One region of the Viridibacillus sp. NPDC096237 genome, then DNA from elsewhere that is predicted to be linked to it. Evidence: a T-box and tRNA genes for the amino acid it is inferred to sense, from the RefSeq annotation. Region 1 holds a T-box; the other holds one or more tRNA genes.

Region 1 (20,440 bases):
TGAATTGTCAGACAATCATATTCTGACGATCAACTAAGAGAAGGGGATGTCTAAGGCAAAAGAAAAAAAGCCTGAAATACCTCGCATATATTGTCGTCCGCTAGTCTTTGCCATGAGAATTAAGATGAAGGAGTGGTTCAACTTTGAAACCAACTACTGATCGGATGCTCAATCGTATTAAAGATGTGTATATGTACATTCTTAGCAATGGGACTGTAACTACACAAGATTTAGTCGATGAATTCGGCATCACTCCTCGCACCATTCAAAGAGATTTGAATGTGTTAGCCTTTAATGACTTGGTGGAAAGCCCAAGTCGAGGTAACTGGACAACGACGCGTAAAAAAGTGAAAATGACATCATAGAACCATTCGACGAGTTAGATCTCACGCTTTTCGTTGAACAAGACGTTACCATTTGCCTTTATTAGATTTATCATGCTGATTGCAAAAACGTCTTTTCAAATTTACTTTTAAACTCATAACATGTAAAAAGAAGAATGACCATGCTGCGTCGCTTGGTCATTCTTTTTGTTTTAAGATTTTAAACTATTCAATTCATCCTCAGTTAATTCACGATATTCACCAAGTTCTAATTGCTCATCTAATTTTAATAATCCCATCGATAAACGTTTCAAATACGTCACCTTTTTACCAACGGACTCAAACATACGCTTCACCTGATGGAACTTTCCTTCTGAAATCGTCAATTCTATTTCAGATGTAGGGCCTGCGTTTAAAATAACTAGTTCGCCAGGCTTTGTCATATAACCATCTTCTAGCACTACACCTCTTGAAAATGCTTCAATATCCGCTTCTGTTACTTCACCATCAATTTGCGCATAATATACTTTCGGAACATGCTTTTTCGGTGACAATAAGTTATGTGTTAATCCACCATCATTTGTGATCAACAGTAACCCTTCTGTATCTTTATCTAAACGTCCTACAGGGAACGGTTCAAAATGTGCGTGAAAAGGATCCAGTAAGTCAATAACGGTCTGATCGTGCAAGTCTTCTGTTGCTGAAATAACACCCGGTGGCTTATGCATCATCAAGTAAATGAATTCTTGATAATGCACTCGCTCACCTAGTACTGATACATTTTGTTTTACAGGGTCTACATGTTTCGAAACATCTTTTGCTACTTCTCCATCAACAGTTACTGCTTTCATTTTCAGTAACTGTTTTACTTCTTTACGAGAGCCGTAGCCCATATTGGATAATAATTTATCTAAGCGCATTTTTTCCTCCTACATTCCAAGCTTGCGTGAAATTCTTGTGATTCGTTCTCCTAATAATTTTTGGGCTAAGCCGATTCGTAGTGAAAGGAAAGCATAAACAACTCCCCCTACACATGAACAAATCACTACATTTATTAGCGCTAGCCCTTTAGAAGGATCTGGTACAATCAATGTTAACCCTTTATGCACGACAATAACAAATGCGGCCATAACAACAGTTAATACAATGATTAGTATTGAACGTCTAATGACCAGTTTTGATCTATAATCTAGCGCTTTTTTTAATACAAGCATATTAATTGTAATCGAAACCATATAACCAATCGCTGTTGCTAATATAGCACCTTTTGTTTGCATCGCTTCTATCAAAGGAATATTAATCGCCAGTTTAATCAAAATGCCTGTTAATAAGCTTAAAACAATCCATTTTTGATAATCAATGCCTTGTAGTAATGCCGCTGTTACTTGGAAGAACGCAAATAAAATGGCTACTGGTGCATAGGTGGCTAAAATACTCGCTCCTGCTGCACTATTTGAATAAAGCACATGGTACAAATCAGTAGATAAAAGTGAAATACCAACTACAGCTGGTAATGTAATAAACAATAATATTTGATATGTTTTATCCATTGCATTTATCAACGAACCATGTTCTTTTTTCGTGTAATATTGCGTAATCGTTGGTACTAAAGCCATTGAAAAACCTGTAGCAAGCATAACAGGAATAATGACAATTTTATGTGTATTGAAATTTAACATGCCCAGATAAATATCCGTTACTTTAGAAAGTCCAATATTCGCCATCGCTGTATTGAATGTCAGCATATCCACCAATTGGAACAGTGGATTAGCCACCCCCACGAAAACAAATGGAATGGAATAACGAATAACTTCTGAATAGATTTCTTTATATGATAACTTTCCTGAAGAAACACTTTGCGCAAGTTTCAAATCAAACTCCGGCTTCAATCGGTTCCAATAATAATAGAGAATCACTAATCCTCCAAGTGCTCCGATAAATGCTGAAAACACAGCAAATGACACAGCTGTCTCTGCTAAACCACCAAATACTTTTATTATTAAAAACGAACCAACTAATAGCGCTATAATACGCACAATTTGCTCGATTAATTGAGAAATAGCAGTTGGTTTCATATGGTCATAACCTTGGAAGAAACCACGTGCTAAACTCATAAATGGTACAACAATAAGCGCGAAACTAACCCATCGAATAACTGAAGCTATTTGAGCAACAGAAAAAATTTGCTCTTCATCTTTAATAACTAAATGTGCAATCGGCGTTGCCAGTAAATAAAGGATTAAAAATGATAAAAAACCAGTGATCGTCATAATAAGCAAACCAGACTTCACAAGTTTTCGTCCTGACTCATAATCACCTATACTATTGTATTTCGATACAAATTTTGAAACTGCAATTGGTGCGCCTGAAATCGCCACCGATAGCATTATCGTATATGGAATGTAGGCATACGAATATAACGCCACATTTTCTTGCCCTATAATGGCGTAAAACGGGAATATGTAGACGAGGCCAAGTACTTTCGATAAAAACATGCCAATAGTTAAAATGGCAGTGCCTTTCATTAATGATGACATACAACCCTTCCATTCTTCGTAAATCTAATGAACCTAAATGATAGTTTACAACTCAAAGAACAATTACTCAAATAGTTTATTTAAATCATGTATAATAAATAAAAAAAGAAAGTGAGTTCACATATATGTATGACGTCATAATAATCGGTGGGGGTCCCTCGGGCCTAATGGCCGCAATCGCTGCTGGCACTGAAAAAAAGAAAGTATTACTGCTTGAAAAGGGCACTAAATTAGGTAAGAAATTAGCTATCTCAGGTGGCGGTCGCTGTAATGTCACAAATCGTCTACCTGTCGAAGAAATCGTTAAACACATTCCAGGAAATGGTCGATTCTTATACAGTCCATTTACTGTTTATAACAACGAAGATATCATTGCCTTTTTTGAAGGCTTAGGCGTTGCTCTAAAAGAAGAAGACCATGGGCGTATGTTCCCTGTCTCCAATCGTGCCCAAGACGTTGTAGATGCCATGATAAACGAATTACATCGCTTAAAAGTAGATGTTCGATTAAGTACAACCGTTAGTAAATTATTAATGGATGACGACAAGATTCTAGGCGTACGCTTAGCAAATAGCGAAGAAATACGCTCAAATGCAGTCGTAGTCGCAGTGGGTGGTAAAGCAGTACCACAAACAGGCTCTACAGGAGATGGCTATCCTTGGGCTGAGAAGGCCGGTCATACTGTAACGGATCTCTATCCAACAGAAGTTCCCCTACTCTCTAACGAAAACTTCATCCGCCTTCGCGATCTACAAGGATTAGCACTACGTGATGTAGCTGTTTCCGTACTAAACAAAAAAGGTAAACCATTAATAACACACCAAATGGACATGCTTTTCACCCATTTTGGTTTAAGTGGACCTGCCATTCTACGCTGTAGCCAATTTGTCGTAAAAGAAATGAAGAAAAACGGTGGTAACCCAGTTACAATTCGCATCCAATCATTAATGGATTACAACGAAGAATCTGCATTCCAAATGCTCTTTAAATTGGCAAAAGATGAGCCGAAAAAAGCTTTAAAAAACGTTTGGAAAGGCAATGTACTTGAACGTTGGCTATTATTCTTACTTGAACGTGCTGGTCTTGATCCACAGTCTATAGGTGCTGATCTCGCTGCCGATAAAACACGTTTATTTGCAAAAGAATTGGTAGCATTTGAGATGACCGTTAATGGTACACAACCACTAGAAAAAGCTTTCGTTACTGGTGGTGGCGTTTCAGTAAAAGAAATAGAACCTAAAACAATGGCTTCTAAAAAGAAACCTGGGCTATTTTTTTGTGGTGAAATTTTAGATGTACATGGTTATACAGGTGGTTATAATATTACCTCTGCTCTAGTTACTGGGAGAATTGCAGGGATGAGCGCGGCTCAATCTGTTGAATCTTAATATCTCTTGTCTGTAGTTTTTGTGCTTAAACCTTTTTCAAAAAAAGAGTCCCTAAAATCTAATTTGATGGACTCTCTTTGTTTAAAGGTAATGTATATCACACTTGAATAAACTGCTACGTGTATGATCCGGAGTATATTGCTCAGTTAATTTGTTATATATAATCCATAACAAAAAGATAGGGAAAGCATTGATTAGATGCGCTTTCCCTATCTTTTAAGTAGTTAATCTCAATCTTGGCATCAGTGGATGTAATCGGAAGGAAAAGCTTATTAGAAATTTTCGGTATCGATAAGCATCGCGCAAAAACGGAATCGTTATGGGCATTTTCTATTTCGTCTTGGTGTTGCACTTAATATTACAATTCGTCATGTAAATAAATTTGCAACTAATGTTGTTATCAAACGTATAAAGGGTATCATATTTAATCAGGAGGTAATATATATGTTCTTAATCCCTACAATTATTGCTTTTCTATATGAGTTATTATTAGCTATCCCCATTTTAGGCGGAGCTATTATGATTGGTTCTGGATATTCAGCTTTAACTACTGCGCTCGTTATTCACGTAATAGTTCTTGTCCTACGTTTTGTTACTGGTCACTCAAAAATTGTACCAATTTTAGCGATTATTTTAACTTTACTGACTTGGATTCCTATCCTTGGTTGGGTCATTCACATATTAATCGTTGTTGCTTACTTCATTGATTTTTTCATTGGCCTAGGTAAAGGTTCCGTACAGAGAGATTTTTAAAATACGCAATATAAATACACAGTTTCTTTTTTTAAAATAAAGGCTGTGTATTTTTTTGTAATTGAAGATGAAAATTTAGTACTCCGCACATTATCTAAAAATGAAAAAACCACATCTTCTCTCGCATAATTAAGAGAAGATGTGGTTTATTTGTTATATACCAGAATTAAAAGTGGCGGAGTTTAAATCGCTACAATATTCACAAGTTTCCCAGGAACAGCGATAATTTTTTTAATTTCTTTTCCGGCAATTTGTTCAGCAATTTTTTCATCTGCGAGCGCAATTTCTTGTAAATCTTCACAAGATGCGTCTTTGGATACTAAAATTTTGGCTTTTACTTTACCGTTTACTTGCACTACAACTTCAATTTCGTCGTCAGTTAGTTTCGCCTCATCAAACGTTGGCCATGCATCATAAGTTAATGTTTCTTCTTGACCAAACTTCGCCCATAACTCTTCAGCAATATGTGGAGCAATTGGCGCTAACATTTTAACAAAGCCTTCAGCATAAGCTGTCGGCACGACGTCTGCTTTGTAGCAATCGTTGATGAATACCATCATTTGGGAAATAGCTGTGTTGAAACGGATATGCTCGTAGTTTTCAGTTACTTTTTTCACTGTTTGGTTATACACTTTTTCTAAAGTTGTATCATCTGAAGCTTGGATTTTATCTGATACTGTACCATCTTCGTTGATAAATAGACGCCATATACGATCTAAGAAGCGTCGAGCTCCATCAAGGCCGTTTTCAGACCATGGAATAGATGCTTCAAGTGGGCCCATGAACATTTCGTAAAGACGAAGTGTATCTGCTCCGTGGCTCGCAATGATATCGTCAGGGTTTACTACATTCCCTTTTGATTTAGACATTTTCTCATTACCTTCTCCTAAAATCATCCCTTGGTTGAATAATTTTTGGAAAGGTTCTTTAGTCGGTACAACACCTAGATCATATAATACTTTATGCCAGAAACGAGCATATAGTAAGTGCAGAACAGCGTGTTCTTGACCACCAATGTAAATATCAACTGGTAACCAGCGTTTTAATAACTCTGGATCTGCCAGCATTTCATCATTCGTTGGATCAATGTAACGTAGGAAGTACCAGCTTGAGCCAGCCCATTGTGGCATAGTATTTGTTTCACGACGGCCTTTTTTGCCTGTTACAGGGTCAACTACATTTACCCACTCTTCAATATTCGCAAGTGGTGATTCACCTGTTCCACTTGGGCGGATATCATCTGTTTTAGGTAAAATAAGTGGTAGCTCTGATTCATCAAGCGTTGTTACTTCGCCATCTTCCCAATGGATAACTGGAATTGGCTCGCCCCAATAACGTTGGCGACTAAATAACCAGTCGCGTAGACGATAAGAAATTTTCTTTTCACCGACACCTTTTTCTTCTAACCATTCAATCGCTTTTGCAATGGCTTCTTCTTTACCTAAACCATCAAGGAACCCAGAGTTAATATGTTTTCCTTCTCCAGCGTAAGCTTCTTTTTCTATGTCTCCACCAGCTACAACTTCAACGATTGGTAAATCGAATTGTTTCGCAAATTCATAGTCACGTTCGTCATGAGCAGGTACAGCCATAATTGCACCTGTACCATATGTTGCAAGTACATAGTCAGCAATCCAAATTGGCATCTTTTCGCCATTAATCGGATTAATAGCATAAGCGCCTGTGAATACACCTGTTTTTTCTTTTGCAAGGTCAGTACGTTCAAGGTCTGATTTCATTTTCACTTCGTCTAAGTATGCTTCAACCGCTGCTTTTTGCGCATCTGTTGTAATTTCTGCTACTAGTTTGTGTTCCGGAGCAAGTACTGCATAAGTAGCACCAAATAATGTATCCGGACGTGTTGTGAACACACGGAACGATTGATTTGTACCATCTACCGTGAATACCACTTCTGCACCTTCAGAGCGACCAATCCAGTGACGTTGCATATCTTTAATATTTTCTGGCCAATCAACTTCTTCTAAATCGTCAACTAAACGATCAGCATAAGCAGTAATTTTCAGCATCCATTGTTTCATAGGACGGCGTTCAACAGGGTGTCCGCCACGTTCTGATTTACCATCAATTACTTCTTCATTGGCAAGTACTGTACCAAGTGCTGGGCACCAGTTTACAGCTACTTCATCAATATAAGCTAAGCCTTTTTTATATAGTTGAACAAAAATCCATTGAGTCCATTTATAGTAACTTGGATCTGTTGTATTGATTTCGCGATCCCAGTCATATGAGAAGCCAAGTTCTTGAATTTGACGTTTAAATGTCGCAATATTTTTTGCAGTAAATTCAGCTGGGTCATTACCTGTGTCTAGAGCGTATTGTTCAGCCGGTAGTCCGAATGCATCCCAACCAATTGGGTGAAGGACATTATAGCCTTGCATACGTTTGAAACGACTTAAAATATCTGTTGCTGTATATCCTTCAGGGTGTCCAACATGTAAACCTGCTCCTGATGGATAAGGGAACATATCTAGTGCATAAAATTTTGGCTTTGACTCGTCATTAACAGTTTTAAATGTATTATGTTCTGCCCAATACGATTGCCATTTCTTCTCGATTTCTTGATGATTAAAATTCAATGATTTCTCCTCCTTAAACTAACAAAACAAGTTTCGCCAATTGCATTGTCATAATATTCCTATTCTATAGACAAAACAAAAACTCCCGTCCCTAGAAAAAGGGACGAGAGCTTAAAAAGTTTCCCGCGGTACCACCCAAATTAGTGTATGACACTCAACTTGACTCCTTAACGCGGAAAACGGCTTTGGTTACACTTGTATTCACCATTGCAGACTCCAAGGCGAGTTCAATTTATCCATTTACTAGCTTACACCACCCGCTAGCTCTCTTGAAAATCAAATAAATTTACTATTCCTTATCATAGTCTTGTTATATTGAATCTAATTCTAATCGAATTGAGCGAAAATGACAAGCAATTTTAAAAAACATTTGGAAATAATAGGATTATATTTTCCTAAACGAATACACTCTATTAAATGTATAGGGGCGAGTTCCCTCTATTTAGGTGTGAAGTAAAAGACACCAATTATATAAGTTTTATCAATAAAAAAAGAAAGGTATTTCATATGCCTTTCTTTTTCATATAGAAATACCTTATCTAACAACTACATTTTCTTGCACATTTTCAACGTTTAAATTTGCTCCAGTAGCTGCGACAACTTCTTCTACTGTATATCCTTCAAACACTTCTCTTAGTACCAGTCCTGAAGGTGTTACATCAATGACAGCACGATCAGTAATGATCTTGTCGACAACAGTCTTTCCTGTCAAAGGTAGCTCACAAGCCTTTTTAATCTTAGGCGATCCATCTTTTGCTACATGTTCCATTATAACGATAATTTTCTTGGCACCATGTACTAAGTCCATCGCTCCGCCCATACCTTTAATCATTTTCCCTGGAATCATCCAATTGGCTAAGTCACCAGTTTCAGACACTTCCATTCCACCTAAAATAGCGACATCAATATGTCCCCCGCGGATCATAGCAAAGGATTCGGCATTGCTAAAGAAAGCAGAGCCAGGGATTGTTGTCACCGTTTCTTTCCCTGCATTGATCAGATCAGGATCTACCTCATCCTCTGTCGGATAAGGTCCAATTCCTAACAATCCATTTTCTGATTGTAAAATAACCACTTTATTTGGTGCTATATAATTAGCCACTAATGTTGGCATACCAATTCCTAAATTAACATAATTCCCGTCAGCAATTTCCTGCTCCGCACGGCGTGCAATTATTTCTCTTACATTCATATCTCAAAGTCCCCTTTCTTTAAGAACGAATCATTAAACGTTCAATTCTTTTTTCCTGTTTTGCCTGTACTATGCCTTGGACGTAAATACTCGGTGTTTGAACTTGGTTAGCATCAATATCCCCTGGCTCCACTAGTTCCTCTACCTCAGCAATTGTAAAACGCCCAGCTGCAGCCATGATTGGATTAAAATTTTGTGCTGTTTTGTTATAAATTAAATTACCAAAACGATCTGCCTTAGCTGCCCTGATTAAGGAAAAGTCTGCACGTAATGCTTCCTCTAAAACATATTCCTTACCATCGAATATGCGCGTTTCCTTTCCTTCCGCAACTGGAGTCCCCACTCCCGCAGGTGTATAAAATGCTGGAATCCCTGCTCCTCCTGCACGGATTTTCTCGGCTAGTGTACCTTGAGGTGTCAGTTCTACCTCAATTTCACCAGATAGCACTTGACGCTCGAATTCCTTATTTTCCCCTACATAAGAGCCGATCATTTTCTTTATTTGTTTTTTATGTAGCAAAAGTCCAAGTCCCCAATCATCTACACCACAATTATTTGAAATAATGGTTAGGTCTTTCACTTCTTTTTCAACTAAAGCTAAAATGAGTTGCTCTGGAATACCAACTAAGCCAAATCCACCAACCATAAGCGTCATACCATCTTGAATGTCAGCAATAGCTTCACTTGCAGAAGTATATATAGGCTTCACCTTTCTTACCCCTTTCTTTATTTGAAATTTCTCCCTCTTCTATTTTCGCAAACAAGTATCAAATATTCAAATTCTAGCAAATATATGTATTTATTTAGTATTTTATACAAACAAAAAACTGAGAATCTCAAAGACTCTCAGTTTTTTTATCTTTCAACGGTCGGTCATACATGATGTAAGGTATTATCGCAATCGCAAGGAAAATCGTTAAAACGATAAACATGATATGCATTCCTAGTTGATCAGCCAATACTCCCCCTATGAAGGGTCCGACCATACGACCTATCATCGCTGCACTATTTACAATCCCTTGATAAAATCCATCCCGTCCTTTTGGCGCCAATGCGCTAGCAATTGTAGGAATTGCTGGCCATACGAACATTTCACCAAAAGTTAAAATGATAATCGCGACCATGAACATCTGGAATGATTCTGCAAAGCTCACTACAATAAAGGATATGATGTAAATGGCAATCCCTAACACTAGCTGAGCTTTCATGAGATGTTCCAATTTCTTTACAATCGGATTAATCAGTGGTTGCCCAATTACAATCAGTAAACCATTTACAGTCCAAAGCAAACTATATTGCTTCAATGAAATACCTAAATCTTGTGTATAAGATGAAATTGTTGTCGTCCATTGTGAATAGGCAATCCAACTGAATAGGAAACCTGATGATAATATTAATAGTGCTATAAAAGAGGATTTATCCTTCACGTGTTTACTTTCACTGACAACAGATGTTGGCCCCATTGATTGTTCACCCATTGAACGAAATCCATAAAATGCAATAAAGAAAAATACAATATACATTAATAAATTCGCACTGAATAAATAGTCAAAACTATACGATGCCACGACTCCTGCAAGAGCTGGCCCAATCGCTACTCCTAAGTTTTGAGCTAAGTAAATCGCATTAAATCCACGTCGACCCCCTTCAGGCCAAGCAGTACCTACCATTGCGAACATACTTGGGAATACTACTCCACCGCTAAAACCAATAAGTGTTAAAAACCACACATAATGTGGCCAACCATGCCAAATCGTTAAGCCGATTAGACCTAAAATCGTCACAATAATGCCGAACATTATTGCCTTATAACCGCCATATCGGTCAAATAAATAACCACCTAGTAAATTACCAACAACACCTGCAGCGCTATTTGCCATTAACACAAGTCCTGCCACAGATAGAGATTGCCCTAGATGATCATGCATATAAATTGTATTTAACGGCCATAAAAACGAACTACCTGTAACATTTACAAGCATCCCAATAATTAATAACCAGACACTTTTCGGCATCCCCATACCCCCATTGTTTCGTGTAACTAAATAATTTTATTTCATTTCCACTATTTCAACAACCCCAATAAGCTTTTTTCTATTATTTTTTTCACTTAAACAAAATGATTCGATGTATAGGCCATTCCCATGTTAAAATAGTTCGTTAGAGGAGTGAAAATGCATGACTGAAAATTTATTTCCGTTCCCTTCTGATGGGAAACGTTATTATACATGGAATCGATATTTACGTGACGAGTTTGGTCACAAAGTATATAAAGTAGCTTTGGATGCAGGTTTTGACTGCCCAAACCGTGATGGTACTGTAGCATTTGGTGGATGTACATTTTGTAGTGCAGCTGGCTCGGGAGACTTCGCTGGTGATCGCGTTGACCCAATTCCAGTTCAATTCGAAAAAATTAAACATAAGATGGAGCAAAAATGGAAAAACGGCAAAACGATGGCTTATTTCCAAGCGTATACAAATACACATGCTCCATTACCAATCTTAAAAGAGAAATTTGAGGCAGCTTTAGCCCAAGAAGGTGTTATGGGGATTAGTATTGCTACCCGACCTGATTGCTTACCTGATGATGTCGTTGAATATTTAGCTGAACTTAACGAAAGAACTTATTTATGGGTAGAACTAGGTTTACAAACTGTCCATGAAAAAACAGCGACAATGATTAACCGTGCACATGATTTTGCGACTTATGTTGAAGGCGTCGAAAAATTACGCAAGCATAATATTCGAGTATGTAGTCATATCATTAACGGGTTACCTCTAGAAACAAATAAAATGATGATGGAGACTGCACGAGCTGTCGCTAATCTTGATGTACAAGGGATTAAAATTCATCTACTTCATTTATTAAAAGGTACACCTATGGTTAAACAATACGAAAAAGGTATCCTTGAATTTCTGGATAAGGATGAATATATTAAGCTGGTAGCTGACCAACTAGAAATTATTCCCCCTGAAATGATCGTACACCGAATTACTGGTGACGGACCTATCGACTTAATGATTGGTCCAATGTGGAGTGTTAACAAGTGGGAAGTTTTAAATGGCATTGATGCCGAACTAGAAAGACGAGGTAGCTGGCAAGGGAAGCTTTACAATGCGGAAGTGACAACTAAATGAAACTTCAACGCGTTCTGCAATACACAAAAGCTTTACTAGCAGATACAGTAGTAGTTGGCGATTCTGTTGTTGATGCGACAGCTGGTAATGGTCATGATACAGCCTTTTTAGCAGAGCTTGTAGGTGATACAGGTCATGTCTATGCTTTTGATGTGCAGCAGCAAGCTGTTGACGCAACAAAGTCACGCCTTGCTGAAAGCCAATTAGACAAGCAAGCCACAGTTATTTTAGATGGACATCAAAATGTAAAACAATATGTTTCAGAACCTATTAGAGCAGCTATTTTTAATCTCGGTTATTTACCTGGCAGTGAGCACTCAATTGTCACAAAGCCTGATACTACAATCGAAGCTGTTTCAAACTTACTAGACCTACTACATGTTGGTGGTATGATTATTCTCGTTGTGTATCATGGTCATGAAGGTGGCAAGGATGAGCGCGACAGATTATTAGCCTTTGTTAGTGACCTTCCACAAAAATATGTTCATGTATTACGTTATGAATTTATTAATCAAAAGAATGATCCTCCATTTATCATCGCTCTAGAGAAAATGAAGGACCTACCATAGCCTGACTACCAATTTATTACTTCTATTACCGTTCATTCAGGTAATAGAAGTCTTTTTTCAACTCATTCCCTTTAAAAAATACATGAATAAAAGGTATTACACATAGTGATACTAATAACATTCTATATTAATAAGGAGAATCAGTATGCCAAAAATCCATGCAGTTAGTACATATAATCCTCCGTTTAAATTAGTACAAACTCAAGCTGAGCATTTTGTTCGTACTCTTTTTTCACAAAAAATAACTCAACTCGAGCGCTATCTAAAAGTTTTTGAAAATGGTGAAATTCTTAATCGCCATCTTACTATGCCAATTGATTGGTATAAACAAGATCATGATTTCGCTGAACGTAATCGACTTTACATTGAGCATGCTGTCTCTTTTGGCGTTACTGCTATTGAGCGATGTTTAGAAAAAGCTGGTGGGGTAAGTACGAAGGATATTGATGCGATTGTATTTATCTCTAGTACTGGTATTTCCACGCCAAGTATTGATGCTCGAATTATGAACAAACTCCCTTTTTCTGAGCATGTTGTACGGATCCCTATTTGGGGCTTAGGTTGTGGCGGTGGTGCCGCAGGAATTAGTCGGGCTAATGACTACTGTATTGCCCATCCTGCAGCAAAAGTTTTAGTACTATGTATTGAGCTATGTAGCCTTACCTTCCAGGCTAATGATTTTACTAAAAGTAACCTTATTGGCACATCCCTTTTTGGAGATGGTGTCGCTTGTGCACTCGTTTGTGGCGATGCTGTCATGGCGCCTTCTCGTCAACCACTACCCGCTATTCAAGCTACCGCTTCCAAATGGCTTCCAGACTCAGAAGATGTCATGGGATGGGCTGTTGAAAATACAGGCTTTCACGTCATTTTCGCCAAAAGCATTCCAAGCGTTATCGAAAACTGGCTAGCACCTTTTGTAGGAGAATTTTTGCAAGCTAATAAAACAGGACTGTCAAACCTCAATCATTTCGTAGCACATCCAGGTGGAAAAAAAGTATTGGCTGCTTATGAAACGGCTTTACAAATAGATTCGCAATTACTCATACCAAGTAAAACTATATTGCAGGAACATGGCAATATGTCTTCACCTACTGTTTTATATGTACTAGAAAAAACAATGACAGAATATGCTAACAAAGGAGATATCGGTTTAATGGCCGCTCTTGGTCCTGGCTTTAGTGGAGAATTATTACTCTTAGAATGGAAGTGATGACTTGCTATTTACTATTGTCTTCACCCTAATTTGTATACAGCGTTTGGGTGAATTAATGGTTGCACGGTCAAATGAGCGATATCAAAAAGACAAAGGAGCTATTGAAGCTGGGCAGGGACACTACCCTCTTATCGTGATGTTGCATACTCTCTTTTTATGTAGCCTACTCGTTGAATATTTATGGTTCAAACCTTCACTGAGCCCGCTCTGGCCTTTTCTACTAATAGCTTTTTTAACACTACAATTTGCACGTGTTTGGGCTATTCAATCACTTGGTCGTTTTTGGAATACCAAAATTATTATTTTACCAGGTGCCAAACTTGTAAAACAGGGACCGTATAAATGGATGCCACATCCAAATTACGCCATTGTTGCACTTGAAATCGCCATCATACCTCTTATTTTCCAGGAATATTTTACGGCTATTCTTTTTACGTTGCTTAATTATGGCATGATGCTTATACGTATTCCGATAGAAGAAGAGGCACTATCACAATATAGCAATCACCCTTCTAATGAATCTGATAAGATTTCTAGTTAATAAAAATAACCTCTACATAGCTAAATTGGCTAAGTAGAGGTTATTTTTATAGTATTTCCTTTGCAATTAATTCAAAGGATTTTAATTTGTCTTCAAAATTGTAAGCAATCGTTACAAGCATTACTTCTTCTGTTTGGTATACTTCTGCTAAGTTTTCAATTTGTTCTTTCACTTGTTGAGGATTTCCTACAATTAATCTTTTACGGAATTCTTCAATACTTTGCAAATCATAGATTGTATATGGATAATTCATAGCTATTTCAATAGACGGCGTTCCAGCAGATGGCTTACCATGTGCTAAACGGAGCATAGATAGTTCCTTTGATGATGCAATTCTCTTAGCATCTTCTTCATTTTCTGCACAAACAACAAAAACTGCAACTGCTTGTTTTGGCTGTTGCAAATATTTAGATGGCTTAAAGCGATCTCTATATGCCTTTGCATACGATGCGCCACCATCACCATTTATAAATTGGGCAAACATATATGGTAGGCCCTTTTCCGCAGCTAGATATGCTGAATTAGCACTTGAACCAAGCATCCAAACAGGTGGTGCACTGTTGGCTACTGGCGTTGCTTTTAAACCTTGGAATGGATGACCTTTTGGTACTGCATCATGCAAATACATAAGTAAATTATCAATCTGTGTAGGGAACTGATTGACATCACGAAAATTCCCATCTTGTAAAGCTTGGGTTGCACGCGGCATACCACCTGGCGCTCTGCCCATCCCCGCATCAATGCGCCCTGGGTATAAGGCTTCTAATAACTTAAAATTCTCAGCAACTTTATACGCTGAATAATGAGGTAGCATGACACCACCTGAACCAACTCGAATGCTTTTTGTTACTGACGCTAAATGAGCTATTAGTATTTCAGGCGATGAACCCGCTAAAGTTGTTGTGTCATGATGTTCTGAAACCCAGAATCTTGAATAACCCCATTCCTCTGCTTTCTGCGCTAAAAACGTTGTTTGTTGCAACGCCTCCATAGCATTGGAACCTTCAGAAATGGGTGACTGGTCTAAAATACTTAATCGAATGTCCAAAAGATCGCCTCCTAGCTAAAGAGTAACGAAACTTATTATATAACACCAATAAAAAGTACTAAGGGATATGAAACACCCTTAGTACTTGAAATGTTATTTTGATTTTTTATTTTTATTGTATTTAACCCAGAAGTCTGCATTCTTTATACCTAATGGTTCTGGATTAAACACAGGATCTTTTCCTTGTTTTTTCTGAACTTCATAGTCTTTTAATGCAAGTAAAGCCGGCTTCATAACGAATAGAATCCCTATGACGTTTACCCAAACCATTAATCCTAACCCTACATCACCTAGAGCCCATGCTATTGTAGAAGTTTTCACGGTACCATAGAACACTGCCGCTAAGAATACAAATTTCATGATCCAAATCCATACCTTCTCGGTCTTTCCTTTAAACAGATAGGATATATTAGTTTCTGCGATATAGTAATACGCCATTACGGTTGTAAAGGCAAAGAAGAATAACGCTATGGCTACAAACCCTGAACCGAAGCCAGGTAAAGCTGAGTCCACTGCGTATTGTGTATACGCCGCCCCAGCCTCAATATTAGATGCCACGATCCCTTTACCGAAGTCACCTTGATGAAGGAATGTTGCATTCGCTTCATCATAAACATTAAAGGTTCCTGTAAATAAAATCATAAATGCTGTTGCTGAACATACTAATAACGTATCAATGTAGACGGAAGCCGCTTGCACAATACCTTGTTTAGCTGGGTGAGATACTTCTGCTGCTGCTGCAGGGTGGGCTCCTGTACCTTGGCCCGCTTCATTGGAGTAAATACCACGTTTGACCCCCCAGGCGATCGCTGCCCCAATAATACCACCAAAGGTAGAGTCCAAAGCAAAGGCATTCGCAAAGATTAATTTAAACACTGCTGGTACTTCAGAAATATTCATAAAAATAATCACTATTGCCATTAAGATATAAGCAATCGCCATAAAAGGAACGACATATTGCGCTACTTTTGCAATTGATTTAATACCACCAATAATAATAATTGCTAATAAAACAACTATGATAAGTCCTGAAACCCACATTTTAATCCCAAAAGCACTTTCCATTGCACCTGCAATTGCATTAGTTTGTACACCCGGCATTAAAACTGCCATTGCTATTAATGCACTAATCGCGAAAATTACACCAAAACTTTTTTTGCCTAAGCCTTTTTCAATATAGAAAGCTGGACCTCCACGATATTGATCATCTTTTTCTTCCTTATAAATTTGAGCGAGTGTCGATTCAACGTAAGCTGTCGCAGCTCCAATAAAAGCGATAGCCCACATCCAAAATACTGCACCTGGACCGCCAAATGCGATAGCTGTAGCTGTACCTGCAATATTACCTGTACCTACTCGACCGGATAACGCAATCGACATTGCTTGGAATGAAGATATACCTTTTTCCGACTTTTCACCTTTGAACATAAGAACACACATGTCTTTTATCAATCTAACTTGTAAAAATCGTGTAATAATTGAGAAAAATAAACCTACAGCGAGTATGCCGTAAATCATCCATGGCCCCCATAAAAAGTCATTCAGAAACGAAACTAAACTCTCCATACATTCCCCCCTTTATTTTTCAGCGATGCGGTGTTTCCCCTATTAGGTGAAAGGAATATGAAATCCCCCAAATAACACTAGTGAAAGATATGTGTCATGTTCTGCTAGATAGCTAAAATTTCATAAACCGTAAACCAATATATGTGTTAAATATCAGAAAAATCCGAATTGTGCGCATTATTATTTAAGTAAAGTGTTTTTCCTTTTAATCTTAAAATCTATATTTTTCCAGAAAGCATAAAGTAATGATTATTACTTGTGCTTTAGCTACTATAATAATTCCTAACAAAAGAAGCGCCCCTTAAGTCATTTTCTGACAAAGAGACGCTCCTATATTAAAATGAATATAAATCTTCATTAAACGGAAAAATCATTCAAATATTAGATGAACACTTAAGTTCTTTCCTTATTTTTTTGTTCCCAGAAATCAGCATTTTTGATACCTAATTTGATAGGATCAAATTGAGGATCAATCCCCTGCTTTTTCTGCTCTTCGTAATCTTTTAATGCAATAAGAGATGGTTTCACCAAGAACAATAGCGCGATAATGTTCACCCAAACCATTAGACCAAGACCAATGTCACCTAACACCCAAGCTAAATCAGATGTTCGAACGGCTCCATAAAAAGTCGTGGCAATGATAATAATTTGTACGACGCGTATGCCCACTTTCTGCCGCTTCCCTTCAAACATATAAGCAACATTCGTTTCAGCAATGTAGTAGTAGGCCATTGTAGTTGTAAAAGCAAAGAAGAATAATGCAATGGCTACAAAGCCAGAACCTACCCCAGCACCGGGAAATGCATTATCCACCGCAGCTTGAGTATAAGCTGTCCCCGCTATAATCCCTGGTGCATTTTCAACTAAATATTCACCTTTCCCATCATCAAGCTGAACATTGTACATACCTGAGAATAGGATCATGAATGCTGTAGCTGTACAAACTAAAAATACTGCTAAGTATACAGACGCTGTTTGAACTAGACCTTGTTTTACTGGGTGAGATATTTCCGCTGCTGCAGCTGGGTGAGGACCCGTACCTTGTCCCGCTTCACTTGCATAGACACCACGTTTTACTCCCCATGCTATTGCAGCACCAATCATCCCACCAAAAGTCGAGTCGAGACCAAATGCACTTCGAATAATTAAAGAAAGTACTTCGGGTACTTTTTCAATATTTACAACAATGACAATAGCCGCTACAAGAAGATACCCTAACGCCATAAACGGTACGATAAAAGAAGCTACTGAGGCTATACGTTTTACACCACCGAAAATAATAGCACCTAAAATAATACATACGACTACACCTGAAATCCAGTGCTCTATGCCAAATGCAGTATACATCGAGTCAGCAATGGCATTTGATTGTACGGTTGGTTGTAGAAACGACATTGCCACAACTGCTGCTACAGCAAAAATCATTCCTAACCAACGCTTCCCTGTACTTTTCTCAATATAAAATGCAGGACCACCTCGGTAAACACCGTTTCTTTTCTCTTTATATATTTGTGCTAATGTTGATTCTACATAAGCTGTTGCAGATCCTATGAAGGCAATTACCCACATCCAGAAAATCGCACCCGGTCCACCAAAAGCTATTGCTGTTGCAGTACCCGCGATATTACCTGTCCCAACACGACCAGATAATGCCATAGACAGTGCTTGGAAAGAGGACACACCCGCTTCAGATTCTTTTCCACTGAAGATTTGTTTAAACATATCTTTCAATAAACGAACTTGTACACCTTTTGTTAATATAGTAAATAATAATCCAACTAGCAGAATACCGTAAATCATCCACGGTCCCCATAAAATCCCATAAACACTGGTAATAATGGCTTCCATCTATTGTCCCCCATTGATCATAATAAATTATTCTTCGAAATTGCCCATTTCTAATAAAGGAAGAATTCATTCTATCGAAATAGCAATTGTTATGTATTATATATCAAAACCATCAAATTTGAAATATCCCTAATGTGTTATAAGACAATTGAAATCGGTTACAATATAAAAAGACGGAATTCCGTAAAATTCCGTCAAACTTTATATGATGTAGCCAACTGATTTCAATGCATTAAAGATAAAACTCTCCATATATGCATAAATATCCTCGCGTTCAGGTTCTTGGTATAAATCATGATAACAAGCTTTCCATTCTTTATATTGATATTCTGATAGACTTTGTTGCGAAATCCATTTTTTGCTATATGTTACATCCGCTATTTTATCGTTACCACCATTCATTAATAAAATAGGGATATTGGGAAATACCGTTTGTTGTGATATCCCCTTCATGAAACCATGAAGTTCGCGATACCAATTGACAGTAATGACATCATTATAATAAATATCGTCTTTTTCCTCTTTATAAAATTCATAACTTCTTGTTAAGTGCTTTATATTAATTTCATGATTGATTTTTAGATTGCCAGTTAGTTTACTTAAACCTGTTAATGCATTTGATAATTTTGATGGTTGGTGTTTTAAATGCATCCAAGGTGACGTTAATATAATCCCTGTACATTCATACTTAAATTTTTCAACAACATGGATTCCTAAAATAGCGCCTAAACCATGTCCTACTACAAATACAGGTAAGTTATACGTTAAAGCCGCTTGCATTAGTTGTTTAACAAATGTTTCGTAACTTTTAAACTCTTCACTATGCACACTTTTATGTCTACTCTCCTCTCCATGTCCAGGTAAATCTCCTGAAATAACATGAATACCAGACGTTCTTAAGTTTTCAATTAGCCATGCATATCGACGATGATGTTCGTATGCACTATGTATAATTACAGCGACGGCTCTTGCTTGGCCGTCAGTTTCCCATTTCCACATTACTATCTCACCTCATAAATTCCTATCTTATATTTTAACGTATTCTTACTATAACTGTTCCATTCATGTCTTCCTTTTGTTACGATAATAATACATAATAACTTGAAATGAGGCATTTTTCGATGATTTATCCATTCAGAGACAAAAAACCATCTATTGACCCATCCGCTTTTGTCGGCGATAACGTTATTATCACTGGCGATGTTACTATAGGACCTGATTCTTCTATTTTTTATAATACGGTTATCCGTGGAGATGTTTCTCCTACAATTATAGGACGCAAAGTAAATATCCAAGATTTATGTTGTTTACATCAAAGTCCTGCATATCCACTTATCTTAGAAGACGATGTGACAATTGGACATCAAGTAACATTACATAGCTGTACTGTAAAAAAAGGCGCTCTTGTTGGGATGGCTTCAATTATCCTAGATGGTGCTGAAATTGGTGAAGGCGCATTTATTGGTGCCGGCAGTCTCGTTTCACAAGGTAAGATAATCCCTCCTAACACATTAGTATTTGGACGCCCTGCAAAGGTTATTCGCGAGTTAACTGAAGAAGATAAAAAAGATATGGATCGCATTGTGAATGAGTATTATGAAAAAGGACAATATTATAAATCACTACAAAAATAACTAAATCTAGAAGCCTGAGTATCGTTTTTCATACGATTTCTCAGGTTTTTTTAATTTCTTATTGTGAGTTTCTTCTATATAAAAACAAAA
Region 2 (3,425 bases), on a different contig from region 1:
GAACCGCAGCATGATGTTGAGCCGCATGTTGATGATGCCGAACAGCTTGTTGAGCCACTGCTAGCTGTTGTTTCTGGAATTGCTGATACTTCATCCAAGTCTAATAATTCTACTTCTAAATCAAATTCATTTGCATTCAGTTCTTTTTCTCGTAATTCTTTTGGCATCTTTTTTCTCCTTTCATTTTTACTTCATACATAACATAACCCGAGACTTCTACAGTTTTTCATTCCATTCATACAAACTGCTCCTCAATACTTAAATGTCCTAAGTATCTGATTTAGGTGTTGGATTTTCCTTCCTAACTGTCAACAAGACTTCCTGTGACAGCACTTGTTTTAGAAGTTCAGCTGATTTGAACAGGCAGACCGTTTCATGATTCCGGCTTTAATTTGTCTGCTGAACGATGATTGTTATATGTCAGAACGATTAGGACATGCGATAATAGACATTACTACTTCAACACCTTTTAAAAGAGCTACGAGAGAATGATTCAGAACAGACCGCACGTATTATTGAGGAATTAGTTTCTGGGTAAAACCTTGTGTTAAACCCTAATCAAAATCACCTTTTTCAATGGTTTTCTAACGATTACCTCAAAATACAAAAAAATGCCCCAAACCCTTATATAATAAAGATTTGAAGCATCTTCTTTGGGTTCAAGCTTATTCTATCTGAACCCTTCGACGTCCCAGGAGGACATGAATTTACGTTTTTAGAGTTATGTTTATTAATAAGAAAGAAACATATACTTTCGTGTACATAAAAGTAGAGAGAATTAGTGCAGCAGCATCGATAATTACATCAGCTGTTTCTTCATAATCGAAAAGGAGTAATTGCCCTGTTTTTTCTGACATCCTTATCTCTCCTATTATTGTACTTTTTCAAATAAAAAGAGATTGTCTATTAAATAGGCAATCTTTTAGAACGAATATTAAACTCGTGATTTAAAGCGTTTATAAAAATCAGTCGGGATATATCTGTGTCCAAACGCTAAAATAATTGCGTTTTTATAAGCTGGGTATACTACTCTCATATCCTCATCACCTTTTATTTCAGGGTAAGGACTCGAAAAATGGTACGATTTAAAACCTTTAAGTCCATATTTTAAATCGTCACCGATGTTACCATCTTTATAAAAAAACAGCCAGCATACAGCTGACTGCTTTATTGCCTAGCGACGTCCTACTCTCACAGGGGGAAGCCCCAAGTAGACGCTTAGGTCATGAAGACATTGAAACAACAATGAGAACTTATGCACATCTTCTAAAAGAAACCATTGAAGAAAACGATCAATTGGCAATCGATACTTTTACAGAAATGTATCAGTAGAAGAACAATTAACGCCTCACAATGTCCAAATTAAATTTTATTAAAAAAGCTCATGTTTGAAAAATAAACATGGGCTTTTTTTATTTTGCTTCCCTTAATCAATCACGTTTTCCCAGATCGCAGCTTGTGTAAAAACTTGTGTAAAATGAACCTGTCTGTGTGCAAAAAGTGTGTAAAATAATTTCGATTCGTATCGTTTCCTATCGTAACCCAAAAAATACAAAAAGCTCACAAACCCTGTTATATCAAGGTTTATGAGCTTTCTTAACTTTTTAATCGTAACGTAAATTAACCTAATGATACCGGTGGTCGGGGTCGAACCGACACTCTCGAAAGAACACGATTTTGAGTCGTGCGCGTCTGCCAATTCCGCCACACCGGCATAATATTATTACATGCAATATGTAGATATTTTAAAAATAATTGGAGGCGGCAACCGGATTTGAACCGGTGGTAGAGGTGTTGCAGACCTGTGCCTTACCACTTGGCTATGCCGCCGTAAATAAAAAATGGAGCGGAAGACGAGGTTCGAACTCGCGACCCCCACCTTGGCAAGGTGGTGTTCTACCACTGAACTACTTCCGCAAATTTAACTGGGGTACCTGGATTCGAACCAGGGCATGACGGAATCAAAATCCGTTGCCTTACCGCTTGGCTATACCCCAATAATATGGGGCGACTGATGGGAATCGAACCCACGAATGCCTGAACCACAATCAGGTGCGTTAACCACTTCGCCACAACCGCCATAATATTATCATTATATTTCAATATCATTTTATTGTCAAAAATTAAATGGGGCGACTGATGGGAATCGAACCCACGAATGCCTGAACCACAATCAGGTGCGTTAACCACTTCGCCACAACCGCCATTATAATTAAATTGGCAGGGGCAGTAGGAATCGAACCCACATCAAAGGTTTTGGAGACCTCTATTCTACCGTTAAACTATGCCCCTAAAATAAAAAAATGGTGGAGGGGGACGGATTCGAACCGCCGAACCCGAAGGAGCGGATTTACAGTCCGCCGCGTTTAGCCTCTTCGCTACCCCTCCAGAAAAACATGGTGCCGGCGAAAGGAGTCGAACCCTCGACCTACTGATTACAAGTCAGTTGCTCTACCAACTGAGCTACACCGGCATTATTATGGTGGGTCAGGACGGAATCGAACCGCCGACACTTAGAGCTTCAATCTAATGCTCTACCAACTGAGCTACTGACCCATAATAATTTAATATTCTTTTTTTAAAAATGGCGGTCCGGACGGGACTCGAACCCGCGACCTCCTGCGTGACAGGCAGGCATTCTAACCAACTGAACTACCGGACCATTTGGTTGCGGGGACAGGATTTGAACCTGTGACCTTCGGGTTATGAGCCCGACGAGCTACCGAACTGCTCCACCCCGCGATAATGGTATTATTAATTGAAATGGTGGAGGATGACGGGATCGAACCGCCGACCCCCTGCTTGTAAGGCAGGTGCTCTCCCAGCTGAGCTAATCCTCCGTGTAATGTTGTAAATGGTGACCCCTACGGGATTCGAACCCGTGTTACCGCCGTGAAAGGGCGGTGTCTTAACCGCTTGACCAAGGGGCCATATAATAAATAAGAATTTGTATGGCGGAGAGCAAGGGATTTGAACCCTTGAGACAAGGTTACTCGCCTACACGAATTCCAATCGTGCTCCTTCGGCCACTCGGACAGCTCTCCAAAAATGGCTCCGAAGGTAGGACTCGAACCTACGACCGTCCGGTTAACAGCCGGATGCTCTACCACTGAGCTACTTCGGAATAATATGATCGCCTAGCAACGTCCTACTCTCACAGGGGGAGACCCCCAACTACCATCGGCGCTAAAGAGCTTAACTTCTGTGTTCGACATGGGAACAGGTGTGACCTCTTTGCCATCATCACTAGACTATTGTATTACCTAAGGACAAGAATAATTATATCATCTTTTTAAAATTTTAGCAAGTGTTTTTTACTATTTTAAAAAAGTTTTTTATTATTCTCTCAAAACTGGATAAATTACATTGAAGTTTGTTAAGTAAAATTTGGTTAAGTCCTCGATCTATTAGTATTCGTCAGCTCC

Evidence for each region. A T-box is a leader RNA that pairs with one kind of tRNA and senses whether it is charged. The one in region 1 lies ahead of leuS (leucine--tRNA ligase), so its partner is inferred to be a tRNA-Leu.
Region 2: it has a tRNA-Leu gene. The T-box ahead of leuS (leucine--tRNA ligase) is inferred to sense a tRNA for this amino acid. The anticodon was not compared.

The regions. Positions count from the first base shown of each region.
Region 1 covers NZ_JBNNTI010000007.1:89,202-109,641, forward strand. The annotation lists gene ACQKMD_RS06815 (DeoR family transcriptional regulator) at 144-365, shown strand; gene ACQKMD_RS06820 (pseudouridine synthase) at 536-1,243, opposite strand; gene ACQKMD_RS06825 (putative polysaccharide biosynthesis protein) at 1,253-2,860, opposite strand; gene ACQKMD_RS06830 (NAD(P)/FAD-dependent oxidoreductase) at 2,986-4,248, shown strand; gene ACQKMD_RS06835 (hypothetical protein) at 4,693-5,001, shown strand; gene leuS (leucine--tRNA ligase) at 5,184-7,598, opposite strand; T-box leader at 7,695-7,910, opposite strand; gene ACQKMD_RS06845 (3-oxoacid CoA-transferase subunit B) at 8,134-8,790, opposite strand; gene ACQKMD_RS06850 (CoA transferase subunit A) at 8,810-9,499, opposite strand; gene ACQKMD_RS06855 (MDR family MFS transporter) at 9,627-10,805, opposite strand; gene ACQKMD_RS06860 (TIGR01212 family radical SAM protein) at 10,969-11,928, shown strand; gene ACQKMD_RS06865 (class I SAM-dependent methyltransferase) at 11,925-12,497, shown strand; gene ACQKMD_RS06870 (type III polyketide synthase) at 12,643-13,710, shown strand; gene ACQKMD_RS06875 (isoprenylcysteine carboxyl methyltransferase family protein) at 13,769-14,254, shown strand; gene ACQKMD_RS06880 (LLM class flavin-dependent oxidoreductase) at 14,301-15,302, opposite strand; gene ACQKMD_RS06885 (alanine/glycine:cation symporter family protein) at 15,396-16,868, opposite strand; gene ACQKMD_RS06890 (alanine/glycine:cation symporter family protein) at 17,262-18,716, opposite strand; gene ACQKMD_RS06895 (alpha/beta hydrolase) at 18,918-19,715, opposite strand; gene ACQKMD_RS06900 (gamma carbonic anhydrase family protein) at 19,838-20,350, shown strand.
Region 2 covers NZ_JBNNTI010000006.1:12-3,436, reverse strand. The annotation lists gene ACQKMD_RS05885 (thiazolylpeptide-type bacteriocin) at 1-167, opposite strand, end outside; gene ACQKMD_RS05880 (hypothetical protein) at 708-857, opposite strand; gene ACQKMD_RS05875 (hypothetical protein) at 1,171-1,332, shown strand; tRNA gene ACQKMD_RS05870 (tRNA-Leu) at 1,633-1,714, opposite strand; tRNA gene ACQKMD_RS05865 (tRNA-Cys) at 1,757-1,830, opposite strand; tRNA gene ACQKMD_RS05860 (tRNA-Gly) at 1,843-1,917, opposite strand; tRNA gene ACQKMD_RS05855 (tRNA-Gln) at 1,926-1,997, opposite strand; tRNA gene ACQKMD_RS05850 (tRNA-His) at 2,004-2,079, opposite strand; tRNA gene ACQKMD_RS05845 (tRNA-His) at 2,129-2,204, opposite strand; tRNA gene ACQKMD_RS05840 (tRNA-Trp) at 2,219-2,292, opposite strand; tRNA gene ACQKMD_RS05835 (tRNA-Tyr) at 2,305-2,388, opposite strand; tRNA gene ACQKMD_RS05830 (tRNA-Thr) at 2,398-2,473, opposite strand; tRNA gene ACQKMD_RS05825 (tRNA-Phe) at 2,481-2,556, opposite strand; tRNA gene ACQKMD_RS05820 (tRNA-Asp) at 2,586-2,662, opposite strand; tRNA gene ACQKMD_RS05815 (tRNA-Met) at 2,666-2,742, opposite strand; tRNA gene ACQKMD_RS05810 (tRNA-Val) at 2,765-2,840, opposite strand; tRNA gene ACQKMD_RS05805 (tRNA-Glu) at 2,856-2,930, opposite strand; tRNA gene ACQKMD_RS05800 (tRNA-Ser) at 2,953-3,044, opposite strand; tRNA gene ACQKMD_RS05795 (tRNA-Asn) at 3,050-3,124, opposite strand; rRNA gene rrf (5S ribosomal RNA) at 3,136-3,251, opposite strand.